Linked DNA regions of Rhodopseudomonas palustris. Each later gene encodes a partner of the first gene's protein in a complex. Links are inferred from orthologs where the notes say so. Each region holds a gene or a part of one and is shown in the gene's direction. Other genes may lie near its edges. The genes, in order: carB and carA.

Region 1 (4,218 bases):
GCGAGGTTGAGGTTGAGGCCGTTAGCCTGACCGTTGCGCTCAAGATACGAGGCTCGCGCCTAGCTGTTACGGAGGCGCGGACACGAGTTCGTGACTGCGACCTCGCATTGGAGAGAGGCCGCAGCATCACGGGCGCGAGACAATTCGGTAATTTTGCACCGGGCCGGCCGCCTGCAACCGCCCGAGGCCGCTCGGCCGGATCCCAATCCTAAATGACCGGAGGCCGAAGGCCGCATTGCATTAAGGATAGCCGCTCTCGGGGCTGGATCACCCCTTCGTGAAGTGCCAAGATGCGCTCGGCCCGGTGGCGGAAGATTAACGCGGGGGCGGTGCAACGCTCTTTTTCCTGGTTCAAGTCCAGGCTGGGCCTCCAGATCTTGCCGAAATTGCCGGTTGACGGGCGACTGGAAGGCCTTTCGCCGCCCGGGAAACTGGTCTAAGACACCTCCCGCGCGCCTGGGACGGCCCGGCGCTTGAAGACCTGAGGGACGCGCGGCTGCGCGCCCTTTTTTTGTGCCCGCGATTTCCGCCCGCGTCAGCGAGATTTGATGCCCAAACGAACCGACATCTCCACCATCCTCATCATCGGGGCCGGTCCTATCGTGATCGGCCAGGCCTGCGAATTCGACTATTCCGGCACGCAGGCGGTCAAGGCGCTGAAGCAGGAGGGCTATCGGGTCGTCCTGGTCAATTCCAATCCGGCGACGATCATGACCGATCCGGAGCTGGCGGACGCCACCTATATCGAGCCGATCACCCCGGAGATCGTCGCCAAGATCATCGAGAAGGAGCGCTACGTCATCCCCGGCGGCTTCGCGCTGCTGCCGACGATGGGCGGCCAGACCGCGCTGAACTGCGCACTTTCCTTGCGCAAGCTCGGCACGCTGGAGAAGTTCGATGTCGAGATGATCGGCGCCACCGCCGACGCGATCGACAAGGCCGAGGACCGCGAGCGGTTCCGCGAGGCGATGACCAAGATCGGGCTGGAGACCCCGAACTCGCGCCAGGTCAAGAGCCTGCCGGACGCGCTGCGCGCGCTGGACGAGATCGGCTTCCCTGCGCTGATCCGGCCATCGTTCACGATGGGCGGCACCGGCGGCGGCATCGCCTACACCAAGGCCGAGTTCATCGAGATCGTCGAGCGCGGCATCGACGCCTCCCCGACCAACGAGGTGCTGATCGAAGAGTCGATCCTCGGCTGGAAGGAATACGAGATGGAGGTCGTGCGCGATAAGCACGACAACTGCATCATCGTCTGCTCGATCGAGAACCTCGATCCGATGGGCGTGCACACCGGCGATTCGATCACGGTGGCGCCGGCGCTGACGCTTACCGACAAGGAATACCAGATCATGCGCGACGCCTCGCTGGCGGTGCTGCGCGAGATCGGAGTGGAGACCGGCGGCTCCAACGTGCAGTTCGCGGTCAATCCGGACGACGGCCGGCTGGTCGTGATCGAAATGAACCCGCGCGTGTCGCGCTCGTCGGCGCTGGCGTCGAAGGCCACCGGCTTCCCGATCGCCAAGGTCGCCGCCAAGCTGGCGGTCGGCTATTCGCTCGACGAGATCGCCAACGACATCACCGGCGGCGCGACACCGGCGTCGTTCGAGCCGACGATCGATTACGTCGTCACCAAGATTCCGCGGTTCGCCTTCGAGAAATTCCCCGGCGCTTCGCCGACGCTGACCACCGCGATGAAATCGGTCGGCGAAGTGATGGCGATCGGCCGTACCTTCCAGGAAAGCCTGCAGAAAGCGCTGCGCGGGCTCGAGAGCGGCCTCACCGGTCTCGACGAGATCGAGATCGACGGTCTCGGCCGCGGCGACGACAAGAATGCGATTCGTGCGGCGCTCGGCACCCCGACCCCGAGCCGGCTGCTGCAGGTCGCCCAGGCGATGCGGCTCGGCTGGTCGAATGAGGAGATCTTCAACTCCTGCAAGATCGATCCCTGGTTCCTGGCGCAGCTCCGCGGCATCATCGACATGGAAGCCCGGGTCCGCGAGGCAGGCTTGCCGGATCATGCGTTCGGCATGCGCACCCTGAAGGCGATGGGCTTCTCCGACGCCCGCCTTGCCGTGCTCGCCGACACCACCGAAGCCGAGGTCAAGGCCAAGCGCCGCGCGCTCGGCGTGCGTCCGGTGTTCAAGCGGATCGACACTTGCGCGGCGGAGTTCGCCTCGCCGACCGCCTACATGTACTCGACCTACGAGTCGCCGTTCGCCGGCCCTGCGTCGGACGAAAGCCAGCCGTCGGACAAGCAGAAGGTGATCATCCTCGGCGGCGGCCCGAACCGGATCGGCCAAGGCATCGAGTTTGACTACTGCTGCTGCCACGCCTGCTTCGCGCTGCATGACGCGGGCTACGAATCGATCATGGTCAACTGCAACCCGGAAACGGTGTCGACCGACTACGACACCGCGGACCGGCTGTATTTCGAGCCGCTGACGGGCGAAGACGTGCTCGAGATCATCGACACCGAACGCTCCAACGGCACGCTGCGCGGCGTGATCGTGCAGTTCGGCGGCCAGACGCCGCTGAAGCTGGCGCGCGCGCTGGAAGCCGCCGATGTGCCGATCCTCGGCACCTCGCCGGACGCGATCGACCTCGCCGAGGACCGCGACCGCTTCAAGCGCATCCTCGACAAACTGCGGCTGAAGCAGCCGAAGAACGGCATCGCCTATTCGGTCGAGCAGGCCCGTCTGGTCGCGGCCGAGCTGGGCCTGCCGCTGGTGGTGCGTCCGTCTTACGTGCTCGGCGGCCGCGCGATGCAGATCATCCGCGAGGACAATCAGCTCAGCGATTATCTGCTCGGCACCCTGCCCGAGCTGGTGCCGGGCGACGTCAAAGCGCGCTATCCGAACGACAAAACCGGGCAGATCAACACCGTGCTCGGTACCAATCCGCTGCTGTTCGACCGCTATCTGTCGGACGCGACGGAAGTGGACGTCGACTGCCTGTCGGACGGCAAGGACACCTTCATCGTCGGCATCATGGAGCACATCGAAGAGGCCGGCATTCATTCGGGCGACTCGGCCTGCTCGCTGCCGCCGCATTCGCTCAGCGCGGAGACCATCGCCGAGCTGGAACGCCAGACCCGCGAACTGGCGCTCGGCCTCGACGTCGTCGGCCTGATGAACGTGCAGTACGCCATCAAGGACGGCGAGATCTACGTGCTCGAAGTCAATCCGCGCGCGTCACGTACCGTGCCGTTCGTCGCCAAGGTGATCGGCATGCCGGTCGCCAAGCTCGCGGCCCGAATCATGGCCGGCGAGAAGATCGCCGATCTCGGCCTGAAGAAGCGCAACCTCGATCACGTCGGCGTCAAGGAATCGGTATTCCCGTTCGCCCGCTTCCCGGGCGTCGACACCGTGCTCGGCCCGGAGATGCGCTCCACCGGCGAAGTGATGGGCATCGACCGCTCGTTCGAGATCGCCTTCGCCAAGAGCCAGCTCGGCGGCGGCACCCGCGTGCCGCGCAAGGGCACCGTGTTCGTGTCGGTCCGCGAAAGCGACAAGGCGCGGATCGTGGACGCCGTGAAGCTGCTGCATTCGGTGGGCTTCAAGGTGATCGCGACCTCCGGCACCCAGCGCTATCTGTCGGACCACGGCGTGCCGGCAGAGAAGGTCAACAAGGTGCTGGAAGGCCGTCCGCATATCGTCGACGCCATCATGAACGGCGAAGTGCAACTGGTGTTCAACACCACCGAGGGACCACAGGCGCTGGCCGACAGCCGGTCGCTGCGGCGCGCTGCCCTCTTGCATAAAGTTCCCTATTACACCACTCTTTCGGGAGCGGTGGCCGCCGCAAAGGGCATCCGGGCCTATTTGGATGGGGACCTTGAGGTCCGGACTCTGCAGAGCTACTTTTCCGAAAGCTGATCGTCGCCCGGCCTGAGCGGCCGGCTATCGACTGACAGGCCGTCAGGCCGGGGAACCCGCCCGCATTGGAATTGTTCTCTCCGGCGTTTGCCGGAAAGCTCTGGTGCCGTTTTGAACCGACTTCGGACGCCGCACAGGCGCGGCGCCGCCGTAAACAGCCGACGACGTTGCGGGCGAGCAGGGTTCGGCGATCCGCAACGTATTCTTGAAGGATGAAGAGACGATGGTCGAAAAGATACCGATGACTGCGAGCGGTTACGCCGCACTTTCGGACGAGTTGAAGCATCGCCAGTCGGTGGACCGTCCGCGCATCATCGAGCACATCGCCGAAGCACGCTCC
Region 2 (3,193 bases), 3.1 Mb from region 1 along the record:
AAGCGACGAAGCAATCCAGAGGCCGCGAAAAGAGCCTGGATTGCTTCGCCTTCGGCTCACGATGACGAAAATGGCAAATCTGCCGCTGATGTAGGCGCTTCGGTAGCCTCAGACAACTCAGTTCCGCAGCCAGTCCGCCAGCGCGGCAGCGGTCGCGGCGGGCTGCTCGATCTGCGGCAGGTGGCCACAATCGGGAATGATCACCAGCTTCGCCCCGGTGATGCCGTCGGCCATTTCCCGCGAAAGGCTGTTCGGAATGGTGGTGTCGGTGTCGCCGGAAATCACCAGGGTCGGGCAACCGATCGTCCCCACGGTGTGGCGCGAGTCTGTGCGGGCAATGATCGCCCGCTGCTGGCGGACAAAGCCGGCAGCGCCGACGTCATCGCCCATCTCATGAACGACGGTCCGCAGCGCGGCGTCATCGCGGCGCGACGGATGCACGAAGCCGGGGTACAGCTCGTCCAGCACCGCATGCAGCCGGCCGGCCTCCGCTTCTCCGATTTGCCGGGTGCGGCGTTCGGTGGCCTCCGGGCTATCGGGCCGGGCCTGGGTGTTGATCAGCGCCAGCTTGGCGACCCGGTCGGGCGCCTGACGCATGATCTCGAACGCGATGTAGCCCCCCATCGAATGCCCGGCGAGCGCGAACCGTGACGGGGCTTCGGCAAGAATCCGCCGGGCGATCGCCGCCATGCTGTCGTCGCAGATATGGTTGGCGACGGTCACCGGCGAGCCGCACGCCCATAGCGCCGGGAAGATCGGGGCGTAGATCCGCGGCGAGCCCGCCAAACCGGGCACCAGCACCACCGGCAATGATGTGTCCATTCAAGCTCTCCCCACGCACGATTCTGCCCCTGCGCCCGCCAGGGAGCCTAGGACAGCCAAATTCCCTGTCAAATCTCGTCCAAAAGCGAACAGTTGGAGGGGTTCGGCGCTTTGACGTCGGCAACGCCCGCGACTATGTAGTGCGCTCATGACCAATTCAGCATCCCATCCCGCTTGGCCGGACCACAAGCCGACCGCGCTGCTCGTGCTTGCCGATGGCACCGTGTTCGAAGGCTTCGGCCTCGGCGCAGAGGGCCACGCCGTTGGCGAGGTCTGCTTCAACACTGCCATGACCGGCTACGAGGAGATCCTCACCGATCCGTCCTACGCCGGGCAGCTCATCACCTTCACCTTCCCGCATATCGGCAACGTCGGCACCAACGACGAGGATATCGAGACGGTGAACATGGCGGCGACGCCGGGCGCACGGGGCGTGATCCTGCGCAGCGCCATCACCGCCCCGTCGAACTATCGCTCGTCGCGCCATCTCGACGCCTGGCTGAAGGCTCGCGGCATCATCGGCCTGTCGGGCATCGACACCCGTGCTCTGACTGCGCTGATCCGCAGCAAGGGCATGCCCAATGCGGTGATCGCGCATTCGCCCACCGGCGAGTTCGACCTGCACGCGCTGAAGGAAGAGGCCCGCGAGTGGCCCGGCCTGGAAGGCATGGACCTGGTGCCGATGGTCACCTCGGCCCAGCGCTTCACCTGGGACGAGACGCCTTGGGCGTGGGGCGAGAGCTTCGGACGGCAGGACAAGCCCGAGTTCAACGTCGTCGCGATTGACTACGGCATCAAGCGCAACATCCTGCGGCTGCTGGCCGGCGAAGGCTGCAAGGTCACCGTCGTGCCCGCCACCACTTCGGCCGAAGACATCCTGGCGATGAAGCCGGACGGTGTGTTCCTGTCGAACGGCCCGGGCGATCCGGCCGCGACCGGCAAATACGCGGTGCCGGTGATTCGGAAGGTGATCGAGACTGGCGTGCCGACCTTCGGCATCTGCCTCGGACACCAGATGCTCGGCCTCGCGCTCGGCGGCAAGACCGTGAAGATGCATCAGGGTCACCACGGCGCCAATCATCCGGTCAAGGATCTCACCACCGGCAAGGTCGAGATCACCTCAATGAACCACGGCTTCGCGGTCGACAAATCGACGCTGCCGGCCAATGTGCAGCAGACCCACATCTCGCTGTTCGATGACAGCAACTGCGGCATCGCGCTGGCCGACAAGCCGGTGTTCTCGGTGCAGTACCACCCCGAGGCATCGCCCGGTCCGCAGGACTCGCACTATCTGTTCCGCCGCTTCACCGATCTGATGCGCGCGAAGAAAGCCGCCGCGTAGTCGCGGCGGCCTTACTCATATCATCTTCTCAACTTGTCATTCCGGGGCGCGAGCGTAGCTCGCAAACCCGGAATCTGATTTGGGCACAGTCACGTCTGGATTCCGGGTTCGCGCCTATCGGCGCGCCCCGGAATGACGTGTATTAGGCGAGTGACGAACACGGGAACGCCCGGCGCGGCGTCACGTTATCTCAGCGAGCCGATGATCCTTCCCTGCACGCGCCGGAGACGCCATGTCGCTTGCCCGCGACCAGATCAAACCGCTTGAGTTGGTGTTCGACGACGACGGGCTGATCCCGAACACACCGCTGCCGCTGCTGCTGTACAAGCGCGCTATCGATGTTTCGGGCCGTGAGCCGGAGCAGGCGATCGAGGAGCTGTTCGAGCAAAATGGCTGGGGAGACCGCTGGCGCAACGGCATTTTCGATTACCACCATTATCATGCCACCGTGCATGAGGCGCTCGGCGTCGCACGCGGCCGGGCAATGGTGCTGTTCGGCGGCGAACAAGGCGAAGCGATCGAATTGACACCCGGCGACATCGCCGTGCTGCCCGCAGGCACCGGCCACAAATGCCTGTTCGCCAGCCACGATTTCTCGGTGGTCGGCGCCTATCCGCAGGGGCCGAAGATGCAGGTGACGCGGCCCACGCCCGCCAATTATCGGCGCGCGTTACAGACCATTCCGCAGGTAGCCCTGCCAAAGACTGATCCGGTGTACGGGGCCGATGGACCACTGCGGAAGCTATGGCTGAAGTAGCTTCGCAGTGCTCTCATCCCAGGTGCGCGTCTTCACCTCTCCCCTCGCGCGGGGAGAGGTCGGATTGCGCAGCAATCCGGGTGAGGGAGCGTCTCCAGGGAGTCGACAGTCTAAGGGCTCGGTCGAAGCCGCAGCGCAGTGCCTGCTTCGCCCCTTACCCCACCCCTCTCCCCGCTAAGGGCGGGGAGAGGGAGGTCGCTGTGCTTGGGGGAGTCTCTCTCATAAACTCTTCAATGAGAGCCTCTTGTACAGCCCGCGTCGCCTACGCCTCG

What was found.
Region 2: the proteins of carB (region 1) and carA are in contact, whole or in part, in a solved structure (PDB 1KEE), measured with the Escherichia coli proteins. The link is inferred for Rhodopseudomonas palustris from one-to-one orthologs.

Annotation. Positions count from the first base shown.
Region 1 is NZ_CP058907.1:4,526,024-4,530,241, forward strand. The notes cover bases 175-4,078. They hold carB (carbamoyl-phosphate synthase large subunit), read left to right. Parts: upstream 175-548; coding sequence 549-3,878; downstream 3,879-4,078. Outside these bases: transcription elongation factor GreA, read left to right, coding at 4,102-4,218. UniProt on the Escherichia coli protein: Large subunit of the glutamine-dependent carbamoyl phosphate synthetase (CPSase).
Region 2 is NZ_CP058907.1:1,383,010-1,386,202, reverse strand. What follows is about bases 189-3,067. They hold carA (glutamine-hydrolyzing carbamoyl-phosphate synthase small subunit), read left to right. Parts: upstream 189-970; coding sequence 971-2,164; downstream 2,165-3,067. Other genes in these bases: HZF03_RS06455 (hypothetical protein), read left to right, coding at 2,397-2,921; HZF03_RS06465 (alpha/beta fold hydrolase), read right to left, coding at 189-822. Also shown: more of HZF03_RS06465, read right to left, coding at 118-188; HZF03_RS06450 (Dps family protein), read right to left, coding at 3,184-3,193. UniProt on the Escherichia coli protein: Small subunit of the glutamine-dependent carbamoyl phosphate synthetase (CPSase).